One region of the Lactobacillus sp. UMNPBX4 genome, then DNA from elsewhere that is predicted to be linked to it. Evidence: riboswitches for the same ligand, from Rfam matches in the RefSeq annotation. Region 1 holds a riboswitch; the other holds the start of a gene.
The links. A riboswitch is a leader RNA that binds a small molecule or an ion and turns the genes downstream of it on or off. The one in region 1 is predicted to bind magnesium.
Positions count from the first base shown of each region.

Region 2: linked by a shared signal. The riboswitch ahead of mgtA (magnesium-translocating P-type ATPase) and the one ahead of mgtA (magnesium-translocating P-type ATPase) in region 1 are both predicted to bind magnesium.

Region 1 covers NZ_PCZF01000003.1:17,769-25,998, forward strand. Annotated here, with positions in the region: gene CP355_RS01090 (hypothetical protein) at 250-501, shown strand; gene CP355_RS01095 (hypothetical protein) at 559-1,074, shown strand; gene CP355_RS01100 (SLAP domain-containing protein) at 1,086-1,778, shown strand; M-box (ykoK) riboswitch at 2,352-2,515, shown strand; partial or broken gene mgtA (magnesium-translocating P-type ATPase) at 2,596-5,283, shown strand; gene CP355_RS01110 (S8 family serine peptidase) at 5,532-8,230, shown strand, end outside.
Region 2 covers NZ_PCZF01000026.1:1,166-9,395, forward strand. Annotated here, with positions in the region: gene CP355_RS06265 (SOS response-associated peptidase family protein) at 1-399, opposite strand, end outside; gene trpS (tryptophan--tRNA ligase) at 525-1,547, shown strand; gene CP355_RS06275 (ComE operon protein 2) at 1,568-2,047, shown strand; gene CP355_RS06280 (TPM domain-containing protein) at 2,037-2,645, shown strand; M-box (ykoK) riboswitch at 2,695-2,858, shown strand; gene mgtA (magnesium-translocating P-type ATPase) at 2,944-5,607, shown strand; gene metG (methionine--tRNA ligase) at 5,699-7,675, shown strand; gene CP355_RS06295 (TatD family hydrolase) at 7,675-8,230, shown strand, end outside.

The DNA of each region.
Region 1 (8,230 bases):
TGATCTTTTTTTGTGCAAAAAATAAAGGCGAAGCCATTTATATACGACTGGCTGTAAATGCTTTTCTTTACATATGTATCATGCATTAATAAATTGTGTGCATATATGACCAAACTATTGAACTCCTTTAGTTATGAAATTACGATAATGGTGTTTTAAATGATTAAGTAATTCTAGTGGGAGTTAAGAAATGAGAAAAAGATATAGATATGGTGTTTTTATTGTCAGCACTATTTTGGCTGCGCACCTTTGGCAATGAATAATAATGTTGTTAAAGCTGATGCTATGGAAAAACCAGCTCAAAGTAATAATGCCAAAGGCGGTCAACAAGGTGCCACTGGTGAAGCTAATGGTACCCAAGGTGATCAACAACAAGGTAAGAGTACTAATGGTGTTGGTGAACAACAAAATGGTACTCAAACAGCTGGCAGCACAAGTGGTAAAACCCAAACTCCAGCGAATTCAGGCACTGGTACTGCGACTGACGAAAAAACACCATAAGGTGATTCAACCACTAACCCCGTAGCAAAACCCGATTCTGAAAATTCAGCAGTTAAAGTGCAACATGCTGGTACAAAGGAGGATGCTCATCAAATTACCGAAAGCCATGATAATTTAGATCCTCAAAAAGAAATTGATATTGATGCCACCAATTCAACCGAGTGGGATGCAGTAAAATATATAAAAGACAAATACGGTAAAAACATCCATATTAAAATTGATGATAGTGACGTAGAGTATGATTTTATTCAAGTAGTTGCTGTGCCTAGACAATTGGATTCAAACAAGTGGTATAGTTGGACACCTGTAGATAATCAATTTGGTAGTAAGGGTAATCAAGGTGATCCAATTAATCATGCAAAAAAGCTAATGGGTGGCGATCTCCCTGATGATATTGCTAATAGGGTAGTAGATGATAAAACTACTGGTAAATTAATTGAACAAACCGATGAATATGGTAATTTACCCACTATTGTAAGTGCTAAAAATGCGGATGGAAAAATTTTTAATTGGGTAGAGATAGATTTACACCCGCATTTAAATTCGTGGTTTCTAAAGGTGCTAAAGAAGTAGTCCCTATCTCTATGATTCAAGGTAGAAAACGCAATTCAATAAACGGCGAATTAGTAATTGATCCTACTGACCCAAGTTATCGTGAAGAAGTTTCTCCAACTACTCCAGCTGATATTTATAATCACCATAATACGGTGACTGTAGATCCAAACCAAAAGCAAAAAGATACAATTAATATCACTGATGATCCAGCTGCAACAGACAATCCATCAGCTTGGAAGGAGCCTACTGGTACAGATGATGGTGCTGGCTTTGATCTCACTCCAGCTGGAACTACTAGCATTAAAACCTCTAATGTTTCAAACACAACTGAAGTTCCGGAAAAAACAACTATCAATTCTGTATTTGTTCCTGATGACACAAAGATCAATGTAACTAATTTGAACAAGTTGATTTTCGTACACAATACCTTCATTTATGATGAAAATGGTCATGTTGTTCAAGAAGACGGTGCATATCAAATTAAGACTCAAGGTCAAAAAGTCAAGATTCTTGATAATGGACGTGTGTACAAATTTAACGGTCAAGAATATTACAAGATCGATTCAGGTGATCCAGATCATCCATACTATGTAAGAACAAGTTCTGTAGGTAAGGCCCCTAAGAAACAAGCCGTTGTAATGCGCGGTACTCTTAAGAGTTACAGAATTAATGTTTACAGTAAGAATGGTAAAATTATCGGTACTTGGAAGAAAGCAAAATAAGCTCAAACTAAAAAATAAATTCTAACCACAAATCAAAAGAGCATCTACTGCCAATTTCGCAATAGGTGCTCTTTTCGTTTTTAAGTATCAAATATTTCATGTTATAATCTGTATGTGAAAAGAAGCCAACGGATTGCAGCCGATGACTTCAATCGTAGTTTTAGATAACTGTATGCTTAGCTAATCCTTGTGATTAGCTTTTTTTGTTATTGCGTAGGCTATAGCCAAATTAATAGCTAATTTAACCAGAGTACCTAGAACGATGCTGATTGCAATAGCTCAAGCTAACACAGAGCACTAACCCTTCAGACTATCCAATTATGCATAACTCTCACCTCCGTAGTTTATAAAATGTTGAGGGGTGGTTAGTCATGCTAAAACTACTAAACATGGCAGTTGCAATCCACCCTTGTCTGTAAAATAGTATATCAAATTTCACTATAAAAAACGCATGTTCATTTTAAACGTACTTTTTTTATCTTTTCTTAAATTCTTTTACAATTTCTAACGATTTAGTAAAGATAATTGCATTGTCAAATAATATGCATATAATAAAAATAAAAATTGAAAAAGCAAATAAACTGTTAGGTGAGGCTCCTACGTGAACACAAGCTATCGCCCGGAAACATCCAGAGATGCCAACGAGTAAAATAGTTCTTGTCGAGATAAGGCGAGATCCAGATAGCTAGCCTGTGCTTACGTCACGTAGTGTCAAAACTGAACGACGAGAAAAAATCGCTTAGATAAGGAGTTAATACTAATTGGTATTAGCTCCTTTTTAGTTTGTTTGCGTGTTTAATCAGAAAGTGTGATTAACATGGCAAAAAACAAGTTGCTGATGAATAAGAAGACGACCAACACGGATTTTGTAAAGCGCATAGCCCAGCAAACTCCTGATGAAGTTCTAAAGACGATGCACAGTTCGCTGAATGGTCTGTCTTCGACGGAAGCTAAAGAGCGTTTAGAAAAGGATGGCCCCAATGAGGTAGCCACTAAGAAACGTAATACTAAATTGCATTTCTTTATTGAATCTTTCTTCACTCCTTTCACAATGGTCCTGTTGCTGCTAGCAACGGTGTCGCTGTTTACCGACTACGTTTTTGTACCAGCAGGGCAAAAGGACTTGAGCACCGTAGTCATCATGATTACGATGATCATCATTTCTGGACTCACATCCTTTATCCAGAACGTAAAAACTAATGATGCGGTTGAGGATCTACTGAATATGGTTTCTGTGACCACCAATATTCGGCGTGATCAAAAGAATAAAGAAATTTCTACTAAAAAAGTTGTCACAGGAGATATCATCAATATTCACGCTGGTGACATGGTTCCAGCAGATATTAGATTGCTTCAAACTAAAGACCTGTTTTGTTCATCAAGTTCTTTGAACGGTGAATCAACACCTGTGGAAAAGATTGCGACTAAGAAGCCTGATCAAAAAGACATGGATCAATATTTGGACTATCCTGATGTAATCTATCAAGGAACAACTATTGTTTCTGGTTCAGGTGTCGGTGTCGTTTTAGCTACCGGTGAACAAACTGTCTTTGGTCGTTTGGCTAAGGATATTTCAAACAACGACGTTAAGGAAACTAACTTTGATGTCGGTATTAAGAACATTTCTAAATTATTGTTAACAATGACTGCCATCATTGCACCTTTAGTTTTGATCATTAACGGTTTGACTAAAGGTAACTGGCTCAACGCTTTGCTGTTCGCCATCGCTACAGCCGTTGGACTTACTCCAGAAATGTTACCAGTTATTGTTACTAGTAATTTGGTTAAGGGTTCGCTCGAAATGTCCAAGCACGGCACCATCGTTAAGAAGATGAACTCCATCCAAAACTTCGGTGCTGCCGACATTCTTTGTACTGATAAAACCGGTACTTTGACCCCAAAACAAGGTTGTATTGGAACGTCACTACAACTTGGATATGAAGGAAAATCCACAAGTTTTGCGGTTGGCTTATTTGAATTCGTACTTCCAAACGGGGATGCACGATTTGATGGACCAAGCCATTATCGATGCCGCTAGCGATGAGCTAGACGTTGAAGAAATTAAGCATGACTACACTAAGGTCGATGAAATTCCATTCGACTTCAAGCGTCGTCGTATGAGTGTTGTTGTAAAACGTCATGGCGATGGTCGTATCTTGGTAACAAAGGGTGCCGCCGAAGAAATGCTCGCCTGCTGCAATCGTGTGCAAGTCGGCGATCAAATTAACGATTTAACTGATGACTACAAGCAAAAGGTTTTGAAGCACATTGAAAGTTTAAACGAAGATGGTTTGAGAGTTGTTTTGCTTGCTTACCAAAACAATCCTGCTCAAGCCGGTGAATTCAATGTTAGCGATAAAAAGGATTTGATTCTAACCGGATTCTTGGCCTTCCTTGATCCACCTAAGGATGATGTTAAGGATGTACTTAAGCAGCTCAAGCAAGACGGCATCACCGTTAAGATTTTGACTGGCGATAACGCCACCGTAACTAAGAGTGTTGCTTCAAGAGTAGGCTTGAACACCAAGTACATTTATAGTGAAAAAGACTTTGTCGGTAAGAGCGACGATGAAGTTAAAAAGATGGTTGAAGAATGTAGCCTCTTTGTTAAGCTTTCACCAGAATACAAGGCCAAAATTATTCAAATTTTGAAAGAAAATGGTCACACCGTTGCCTACATGGGTGATGGGATCAACGATACGCCAGCTATGAAGAAGGCCGACGTGGCAATCTCAGTTGATACTGCCGTTGATATTGCTAAAAAGAGTGCCGACATTATCTTGCTCCACAAGAGTTTACGTACTTTGGAACATGGTGTAAGAATTGGGCGTCAGATCTTTGCTAACACGATGAAATACATCAAGATTACCTTGTCATCTAACTTTGGTAATATTTTGTCAATCTTAGTGGCATCATCATTCTTGCCATTCTTGCCAATGCTGCCAATGCAGTTATTGATCTTGGATTTGATCTACGGCACCTCTTGTCTATCAATTCCATTCGATACTGTTGGTGAAAAATATTTGGAAGTACCACGTAAGTGGGAGACAAGAAAGTTCCTAAGTTCATGTTCTACTTTGGTCCAACTTCTTCAGTCTTCGATATTATTACGTTTGCCTTGCTTTACTTCTGGATTTGTCCAAGCATTGTCGGAGCAAGTTACATGGCTGCTACTCCAAGTCAAAAGGCAGTCTTTATGGCAATCTTCTGGAGTGGTTGGTTCATCGAATCACTTTGGACACAAGAAATGGTTATTCAAGCATTGCGAGATCCAGCCGTTCCATTTATCCAACAACATTCTTCACCAGTTGTCATGCTCGCTACGATTGGTGCAGGCTTGATCGGTACCGCAATGCCTTACATCCCAAGCTTGGCCAAGGTAATGAAATTCGGTCCAATCCCAGAATTCTACGTTTTGGTAGTGTTAGTACTTTTGATTTTGTACATTGCACTTACTACTTTGGTAAAGCACTGGTACATGAAAAAAGAGGAGTTCTTAATTTAGATATTCATAGGATAATTACATTCGTTTAGAAAAGAAAAGGTCACGTTCCTAATCAACAATGCCATTGAGTTAAGACATTGTTAGAAAAGGAGTGACCTTTTTTGATTTGTAGTAAATATTTTTTTACTTTTGGTAAAGAAAATTACAAAAAAGTAAAAAAATTATTGAAAGGTTATAAAGGAGATGATATTCTTATATCAATTTAATTTAATATTAAGATTTTCTCATCAGAGAAGGGGGAATGATGTATGAGCAATTATAGCTGGCCAAAAGGTCACAACAAGTACTATTATGTTTTCAAGACAAGGGAGGACTTAAATAAGATTGAAACACAAAGACACGCTAGAGGTGTCTTGAACATGCGAAAGAAATGGGTGGCTACAGCTATTATTGCTTTAGCATCTGGATCGACAGTTTTATTAAGTCAAGCAAATTCTGCTCAGGCTGCAACTGAGAATCCATCGGTTTCAAATGTTAAATTCTCTGTGGTTGAAAATGAAAATGACTCACAGAATTCTAATAATACTAATCAAGAGACTAACCAAGAAGATACTCAAGCTGAGAACGCTGATCAAAATAAGGTTCAAGCTCAAAATGAGCAAAGTGCAGTACAGTCGCAAAAAAATCAAGATACTGCTCAGTCTCAGGATCAACAAACTCAGGTTGTACAAGACAATAAGCAATCAGTACCTGAACCAGCTAATCAAGCTGATCACGTGAAGGGAAATGTGCAATCGGCGTGGAATCAGGGTTATAGAGGTCAAAATACAGTAGTAGCTGTAATTGATTCTGGTGCAGATCCTAATCATAAAGATTTTCAAACGATGCCATCTGATCCCAAACTAAAAAAGGACGATGTGCAAAAGAAGATTGATCAGCAAGGTTACGGAAAATATGTGAATGAGAAATTTCCATATGTTTATAATTATGCTGATAGAGATAATGATTACATTACCTCTGATGATACAAATCCAAATGATAGTCCTCACGGCCAACACGTTTCTGGAATTATCGCAGCAGATGGACATCCCGATGATAATAAGCAATATGTAGTTGGGGTAGCTCCCGAAGCACAATTGATGCAATTGAGAGTTTTTGGTCAATTTTCTGACGAAAAAACTGACGATGTTGCAAGAGCAATTTATGATGCTACTAATTTAGGCGCGGATGTCATTCAGATGTCTTTAGGTCAAGGAGTTGCTGATCAACAATTGACTAACATTGAACAAAAGGCGGTTCAATATGCTATAGATCACGGAGTTTTTGTTTCAATTTCTGCATCCAACAACGGTAACTCAGCTTCGGTTGATAACCCAAGTAATATTACTGTGAGAGGTTATAATTCAGGCTCTGAAGCTGGAAACTATGAGCCACTTAATTCTGGTACTGTCGCCAATCCTGGGGCTTCGAAGAATGCTTTAACTGTGGCAGCTGAAACTTCAGACACTGGTGCAGATAGCGATATGGCTTACTTCTCATCATGGGGACCTCTGTCAGATTTTAGTTTAAAGCCAGATTTAGCTGCACCAGGTTATCAGGTTGTTTCAACTGTGAATAATAATCAGTATCAAACGATGAGCGGTACCTCAATGGCTGGACCCTTTGCTGCCGGGAGTGCAGCCTTGGTAATTCAGCGTTTGAAGAAAACCAATCCAGAATTAAAAGGTGCTGAACTTGTGGCTGCTACTAAAGCATTATTGATGAACAGTGCAAAGATTCAAACTCAAAAAGGCTATACTACACCAGTTTCTCCAAGAAGACAGGGAGCAGGACAAATTGATGTTGGTGCCGCTACTGCTAATCCGGTTTATGTAACAACACCAGATGGCACCAGTTCTTTATCTCTACGTCAAGTTGATGAAAAAACAGCTTTAACTCTTACTTTCCATAATTTAACTGATGAAGCACAAACGTACACTTTTGATGATTTAGGTGGAGGTTATACCGAAAAGCGTGACGAAGATACTGGAGTCTTTTATGATGTTCAACTGGCTGGTGTTCATGTAAATGGCCAAAATAGTTTTACTTTAGCTCCAAAAGAAGTTAAAGATTTTCAATATACTTTGGATTTACAAGGTTTAACTAAGAATCAGCCGGTAGAAGGTTGGCTTCACTTTACTAACGACAAAGATAAATCGACAGTGGTTGTGCCATATTTAGCTTACTATGGTGATCTAACTAGTGAAAATGTCTTTGATCAAAATGCTAATGAAGACAAGCCGGATGTTCAAGGTAATCGTTTAGTTAATGAAAATAATTACCCACTTGGCGTAGCTGATCAGGAATCCTTGAAGCAGTTAGTAAATATCGATGGTAATTATGATTGGCAAGAAGTTGCTAAATTGTATGAAAGTGGTAAGGTAGCCTTTTCACCGAATAATGATCACCAAAGTGATCTCATCAAGCCATATGCTTACTTGAAGCAAAATGTAAAAGATCTCAAGGTTGAGATTTTAGATGCAAAAGGTAATGTAGTTCGTGTGGTATCTGACATTCAAGGTGTTGATAAGTCCTATGATGAAAATGGTGTAACTAAAGATGCCAGTCTTTCAGTTTCAATGCGTGATAATCCTGATGCTTTTGAATGGGACGGAAAGGTTTATGATACTAAGACTGGTCAAATGGTAACAGCTCCTGATGGAAAGTATACTTACCGTTTTGTAGCTACTTTATGGAATGAAGGTCCAAATCAAAAGCAAACTGCGGACTTTCTAGTTGAAGTTGATACTCAAGCTCCTAACTTAAGTGTTAAATATGATGCAGCATCTCATACTTTATCAGGTAATTATGAAGATGCAGGTGCTGGATTTACAAATTATTCATATGCAACAGTTAAGGTAAATGATAAGGTCTTTGGCTATAAGTTAAATGATGGTGAGTCTGGTTTTGACAATAATGTCAAAACTAAGGGACACTTTAATTTTGTCCTAAGTCCAGATACCTTAGC
Region 2 (8,230 bases), on a different contig from region 1:
TGTGATGGGATTAGCCGTTTTAAAGCGGTAGCGTTCATGATATTTTTTGCCATTAGCTCCTTGGTATGTAGTTTTAGCATATTCAAAAAAATCGCTACTTAAAATTAAACAGCGTTGTCTAGCAAAAGAACGATCCCACATAGAAGGCTTATTTTCATAAAAACGCTCTATTCTGGCGTTAAACATCGGCTTTTTGGAATCTACTGGACTAGGATAGCCCCAGTTTTTATTGACGAGCTGCAATTTATTGTCTTGATAGAGCAAGACTGGCGCAGTTTGATTTGGAAAAATATCTTGTTGCTTTATTTCGATTTTTGGATCGGTTAATGGTAAAGCGAGGTCTTCAGTCAGATATTTTTTTATTTGCATTAAATCGGGTATCCGAAAGTGATTACACATGTCTTGTTTCCTTTCATTGGTGATAGTTTAATCATAGCTTAAATTTTGTTAAAATTAGGTCATTAACATAAGAAATAAAATAAAAAGCAAAGAGTATAAAATAAAATTAGAAAAGAGTAGAAGTTATGGCAAAAGAAATTTTATTAACCGGTGATCGTCCAACTGGCAAACTTCACATTGGTCACTATATTGGCTCACTTAAAAATAGAGTAAAATTGCAAAATTCTGGCAAGTACGATCCTTATATCATGATTGCTGATACTCAAGCGTTGACAGATAATGCTCGTAACCCAGAAAAGATTCGTAACAGTTTAATTCAAGTAGCATTAGACTACTTAGCTGTAGGCATTGATCCAAGTAAATCAACAATTTATGTTCAATCACAAATTCCAGCTTTGTTTGAATTAACTTCTTACTACATGGACTTAGTAACTGTAGCACGTCTTGAAAGAAACCCAACTGTTAAGACTGAAATTAAGCAAAAGGATTTCAAAGATTCAATCCCAGTTGGCTTCTTAAATTACCCAGTTTCTCAAGCTGCAGATATTACTGCTTTTAAGGCTACTATCGTTCCTGTTGGGGATGACCAAGAACCAATGCTTGAACAAACTCGTGAGATTGTAAGAACCTTTAACCGTGTTTACAACACTGATATTTTGGTTGAACCAAAGGGCTACTTCCCACCAAAGGGTTCTGGTCGTCTTCCAGGTCTTGATGGTAATGCTAAGATGTCTAAATCACTTGGTAACTGCATTTATTTGTCAGATGATGCTAAGACAGTTCAAAAGAAAGTTATGTCAATGTACACCGATCCAAATCATATTCACGTTGAAGATCCAGGTAAGGTTGAAGGCAACACTGTCTTTACTTACCTTGATGTCTTTGATCCAGATAAGGATAAGGTAGCAGAACTTAAGGCAGAATACCAAAAAGGCGGGTTAGGCGATGTTAAAATTAAACGTTACTTAAACAAAATACTTGAAGCAGAACTTGCACCTATTCGTGAACGCCGTGAAAAGTACGCTCAAGATGAGGATGCAATTTATGAAATGCTTTTAGAAGGTTCAAAGAAGGCAAATACAGTAGCTAATGAAACCTTAGAACAAGTTCGTGATGCTATTGGTTTGAACTACTTTAAGAATAGATAAGAATAAGCAGAGGTAAGTTCATGCACGATCGAATTCCTTGGAAACAATATTTCATGATGCAGGCACTAGTGATAGCTCAGCGCTCCACCTGCAACAGAGCTCTAGTTGGTAGTGTTTTGGTTAAAGATAATCGTATTATTGGCACGGGGTATAATGGATCGGTATCCGGACAACCACATTGTGATGAGGTAGGTCATCAAATGGTAGATGGGCACTGTGTTCGAACTATTCATTCCGAAATGAACGCGATCATCCAATGTGCTAAATTTGGCGTATCAACTGATGATACGGAAATATATGTGACTCATTTCCCTTGTTATAATTGCTGCAAGTCTTTGCTTCAAGCCGGTGTAAAGAAAATCAATTATTACTTTGATTATCGTGATAATCCGTTAGCAATGCAGTTGCTTCATGATTGCGGGGTACCATATGAGCAAATTAAAATCGATCGGAAATATGTGGAAAGCTTGGCTCATAAACTTGAAGAAGATGAAAACTAGATTTATTTGGTTATTTGGCCTGTTAGCCGTCTTTATGACGATGACAGGATTTGTGCAACCTAATATTGAAGATCATGTCCATATTTTAGACAAAGAGACTAAGACTTTAATTAAAGAAAAGAATAATCGTTATTTGCAGACTAAAGAGCAACCGCAAATAGCAGTAATTACAGTAAAGAAACTCAAGAATTTAACACCAAAGGCGTTAAATCATTCTAAACGTACTGTTTTTATTGTGGTAGGTCAAAAAGAAAAGAAGCGCAATGTGCAAATCTTTTCAAGCAAAGACTTACATGGAGCTTTTACTGCTGATACGAGATCGAATATTCTTCGCGCTGAAGTAGATCAACTTCGCAGCCATAATAATGCTACTTTTAACAAAGGTTTGCGGTTTGTTTTTCGGGCCTGTGCAACTAAAGTAGATCAACAATATCAGTATGCTCTTGATAAATATGATTTATCGCAAAGTGAACAGGATAAAATTTCCCATCCCCATCGAGTAGCACTGCCGATTGCATTAGCTTTAATATTCTTAATTATGGGAATAATATATATGCTTAGAAGATTCGGGCATCATAGCTCCAATTTGCACAAATAGGCAACTTGACTTATTTGAATTAAGTCCTTAAACTTTTTGTAGACATAGTAAGTGAAACTGTTAGGTGAGACTCCTACGTGAACACACGCTATCGCCCAGAAACATCCAGAGATGCCAACGGGTTAAATAGGTGTCGTCGACTTAAGGCGAGATCCAGATAGCTAGCATGTGCTTACGTCACGTAGTGTTAAAACTGAACGACGAGTATGACAAAAGCCTTGTTTGGCGTGCAAGTCACCTGCAGAAATAGCAGGTGACTTTTTTGTTTGCTTGTCTATTGAATGAGAGGAATTGAAGAATGTTAAAATCAGCGAGCAAAAAACATTCAAATGTTGATATTCAACAAATTCAACGGATTGCACGTGAATCACGCAGCGAAACGCTAGCAAGATTGCAAGCAAGTGCCGAAGGCCTTTCAACTAAAAAAGCTGATGAAAATAGAAAAGAATATGGCAAAAATGAAATAAGAACTAACACTAACGCTTCTAAATGGAGATTGTTGGGTGAATCCTTGGCGACACCGTTTACTGTAGTGTTGATTATATTGACTTTACTTACTACATTTACTAGTTACATTGTTCCTCACGGTAATAGCGATATTGAAACTGTAATCGTGATGCTACTGATGCTTCTTATTTCGGTAGTGGCGAATTTTATTCAAAAAATACGGATCGCTAAGGTAACTGAAAAATTGCTGAATATGGTGTCAGTTACTACCAATATTCGTCGTGATGGTAAAAATATGGAGCTACCAACTGAGGATGTGGTAGTTGGGGACGTGATCAATCTATCGGCAGGTGATATGATTCCAGCTGATATGAAGCTGCTGACTAGCAAAGATTTATTCTGTTCTTCTAGTTATCTTGATGGTGATTCTGAACCAACTGAAAAAGTAGCTAATGTGACTCTAAAGCCGAGTATGTTAGCTGATTATCTCAATTATCCTAATATTTTATATGAGGGAACTACTATTGTTTCTGGTTCTGGCAGTGGCATTGTGTTCGCGGTAGGAAATAACACTGTTTTTGGTAAAGAGGTCCAGAAGATTTCACGCAAAAAAGTTAAGACGACTCTTTTTGATCGGGAAATGAAGCAACTTGCTAGAATCTTGATAATTGCTACAGCTATCTTATTGCCGCTATTATTCATAATTAATGGCGTAACCAAAGGCGATTGGGGAGAAAGCTTAATATTTGCTCTAGCTGCAGCAGTTAGCCTTACTCCTGAAGTTTTACCAATTATTGTTAATAGCAATCTGACTAAAGGCGCTCTTGAAATGTCTAAGCAAGGCGTAGTAGTTAAGCAGATGAATGCTATTCAAAATTTGGGTTCAACCGATGTTTTTTGTATCGATAAAACAGGTACTCTTACTCAAAATCAAGTGGTGCTAGAGCGACACTATGATTTAGAAATGGAAGAAACGCCGCGCATCTTGAAATTCTCATACTTAAATGCTTATTATCAAACCGGGATGAAGGATTTGATTGATAAAGCAGTAATCGATGCGGCTGGTGATGAATTAGATGTAAATGAGATCCAACGTGATTACAATAAAATAGATGAAATTCCTTTTGACTATAGCAGAAAAAGAATGAGCGTTGTGGTGGTTGATAACGATGAACACCATGGACAACACTTATTAGTAACTAAAGGCGCTGCGGAAGGGATGCTAGATATTTCTAACCAAGTTGAAGTAAATGGCAAAACCGAGAAATTGACTTACGCTTGGCGTGAAAGAATCTTAAACCAAATTAATGAATTAAATGATGACGGTTTGCGTGTTCTATTAGTTGGTTATAAATTGAATCCAGCTCCAGTAGGAGAATTTTCGGCTAAAGATGAAAATGATTTAACCATTATTGGCTGTCTAGCATATCTTGATCCACCTAAGGAAAGTACTAAAGAGGCTTTGCAAGATCTAAAGAATGATAATGTAAATGTTAAGATCTTTACCGGCGATAATGAGGCAGTTACAAGAGCGATTGCTCTGCAAGTTGGTTTGAACGTGGATACGGTTTACGATGGTGAACAAATTGAAACAGCAACCACGGAAGAACTAGCAGAAATTGTTGAAAAGTGTAATATCTTTGTTCATTTAACTCCTGAATTGCGCGTTAAGATTATTCAAGCGTTAAAGAAAAATGGACATACAGTAGGCTACATGGGCGATGGCAATAAGGATGCTTTGGCAATGAAAGTTTCCGACGTCACTGTTACTTCTAATAATTCTGTCGATATTATTAAGGAGTCTGCTGATATTGTATTTGAACAAAAGGATCTCCAGTTGCTTGAGCAAATGATTATTACAGGGCGTAAAGTCTTTTCAAATACAATGAAATACATTAAGACGTTTTTGGTAACCAACTTTGGCAGTATTATTGCAATGGTCATTGCTTCACTTACTTTACCATTTTTACCGTTATTGCCTTTGCAGCTACTTATTTTAAACTTGATTTATAGTCTTAGCTGTTTAGTGATTCCATTTGATAGTGTATCTAGAAACTATGTGAAGAAACCGCAGAAATGGTCAATTAATAAATGGCCTAAGTTCGTACTTAACTTTGGACCGATTCCCGCAATAATCGATTTGATTACTATGGCATTAATGTTTTATGTGATCTGTCCGTACTTGGTAGGAACTGATTTTCATCATTGGGTATTTCAATCGCTGTTTTATTCAGGCTTATTTGTGGAATCCTTGTGGACAAGAGAAATGGTTATCCATGTCTTGCGCGATGAACGTTTCCCATTCATTAAGCAACGTGCCACTCCAGTTGTGATCTTGGTAACTTTTGGCTTGGCTCTTTGGGGCAGCGTCTTGCCATCTTCTAATGTGGCAGCTAGTTTGGGATTAACGCAATTGCCAATCAGCTTTATTTTGGTAGTTGTTGCATTAGAAATAATATATGTTTTATTAACTACGGCAATTAAGCAATTATATTTAAAAAAAGAAAAATTTTAGAGAAAAGGAATTGGTGTTTTAGCCCAATTCCTTTTTTTGCATGTTATTATAGAATAGATATTTTAGACGAATAAAGGAGTATGACTAATTAATGGCTGATAAAGATACTTTTTACATTACAACCCCAATTTACTATCCATCTGGTAGATTAACTATTGGTAATGCTTATACTACAATTGCCGCAGATACTATGGCTCGCTACAAGCGTAGCCAAGGCTATGACACTTTCTTTTTAACTGGTACTGATGAACATGGCTTGAAGATTGAACAAAAGGCCGAAGCTCAAGGAATTAAGCCTCAAGAATTCGTTGATAAGATGGCTGCTTCATATAAGAAGTTATGGAAGAGTCTTGATATTTCTTACGATAAATTCATCAGAACTACTGACGAAGAACACGTTAAGGCTGTCCAAAAGATTTTTGAAAAACTTTTAAAGAAGGGCGACATTTACTTAGGCGAATACACTGGTTGGTACTCAGTTGAAGACGAAGAATACTTCACTGAATCACAACTTGCCGAAGTTTATAAGGATGACAACGGTAATGTGATTGGTGGTAAGGCTCCAAGTGGTCACGAAGTACGTTTGGTTAAGGAACCTTCATACTTCTTCAAGATGAGCAAGTACGCTGACAGATTGGTTGAATACTACAAGGAACATCCTGAATTTATTTTGCCTCATTCTCGTGAAAAGGAAATGCTTAATAACTTCATTAAGCCAGGCCTTGAAGATCTTTCAGTTACTCGTACCACTGTTAACTGGGGAATTCCTGTCCCAAGCGATCCCAAGCACGTAGTTTATGTTTGGATTGACGCACTTTCTAATTATATTACTGCTTTAGGTTATGGCTCAGACAATGACGAATTGTTTAAGAAATATTGGCCAGCAGATGTTCACTTGGTAGGTAAGGAAATTGTACGTTTCCACACTATCTATTGGCCAATTATGTTGATGGCACTTGATTTGCCACTTCCAAAGCACATTATTGGTCACGGCTGGGTATTGATGAAGAACGGTAAGATGTCTAAGTCTAAGGGTAATGCAGTTTACCCAGAATCACTTACTAGTCGTTATGGTGTTGATCCACTTCGTTACTACTTGATGCGTGCACTTCCATTTGGTGCAGATGGTATTTTCACTCCTGAAGACTTTATCGAAAGAATTAACTATGATTTAGCTAATGACCTTGGTAACTTGCTTAACCGTACAGTTTCAATGATTAATCAATACCAAGATGGTCAAGTTGCACCCGTTCCTGTTGCTCAAGACAAGTTTGGTAAGGATTTACAAGATACAGCTGCTAGTGTGATTGCAGACTACCGTCAACAAATGGATTCACTTCATTTCTCACAAGCTTTAGACAGCATCTGGAAGTTAGTAGCACGCGCTAACAAGTACATCGATGAAACTACTCCTTGGGTATTGAACAAGGAGGGCAAGAAAGATGAATTGTCTCATGTAATGAGTAATTTAGCTGAAAGCTTGCGTTTGATTGCCATTATGATTTATCCAGTAATGACTGAAACTGCACCAAAGATGTTTGAACAACTTGGCTTAAACTGGGATGATGAAGATCAAAAGAATTTAGCCTTTAATGATTTTGGTTGGAATACCAAGGTAATTGAAAAGCCAAAGCCAATCTTCCCAAGACTTAAAGCTGAAGAAGAAGTTAAGTACATCAAGGACGAAATGGCAAAGGCTAAGCCAAAGAAGACTACTAGAAGTGAACAAAAGAAGGGTAATGAAATTACCATTGATGATTTTGACAAGGTAAAGATCCAAGTTGGTCAAATCTTGTCAGTAGAACCAGTTAAGGGCTCAAATAAATTACTCATGTTCAAGCTTGACTTTGGCGATGGTAAAGAACGTCAAATTTTGAGTGGTATTCGCAAGTTTTACCCAGATGCAAGTGAACTTCTTGATAAGAAGGTTTTAGCTGTTACTAACTTGAAGCCACGTAAGATGTTGGGTCACCTTAGCGAAGGTATGCTTTTATCTAGTGAAAAAGATGGTCAAGTTAAATTAGCACTTGTTGGTGATGAACATCCAGTTGGAGCTGAATTAGGCTAATGGAAATTATTGATAACCATACGCACTTAAATGATGAGCCCTTTAGAGGGAAGGAACAGTACTATCTTGAACGTGCCAAAAGTTTGGGTGTAACCAAAGTTATTTGTGCGGGACAAGATCCTGACTTTAATGAACGAGCTGTTGATTTGGCAGAAAAGTTTGATAATGTCTATGCGATGGTGGGATATTGTCCTGATGTGGCCAAAGATTATGATCAAAAAGCCGAAGATAAGCTGATTGAACAATTGAAAATGCCTAAAGTTGTCGCAATGGGTGAGATCGGTCTTGATTACTATTGGGATGAATCGCCTAGGGATGTACAACGTGAGGTTTTTGCTCGTCAAATCGAAGTGGCACATGATTTAAAAATGCCGGTCGATATTCATACTAGGGATGCATTTCCTGATTGCTACGATATTTTGAAAAATAGCAATTTAGAATATGGTGCCATTTTGCATAGCTTTAATGGTGGGATTGACTGGTTAAACAAGTTTTTAGATTTAAACGTTTACTTCTCATATTCAGGTGTAGTTTCTTTCACCAAGGCTACGGAAG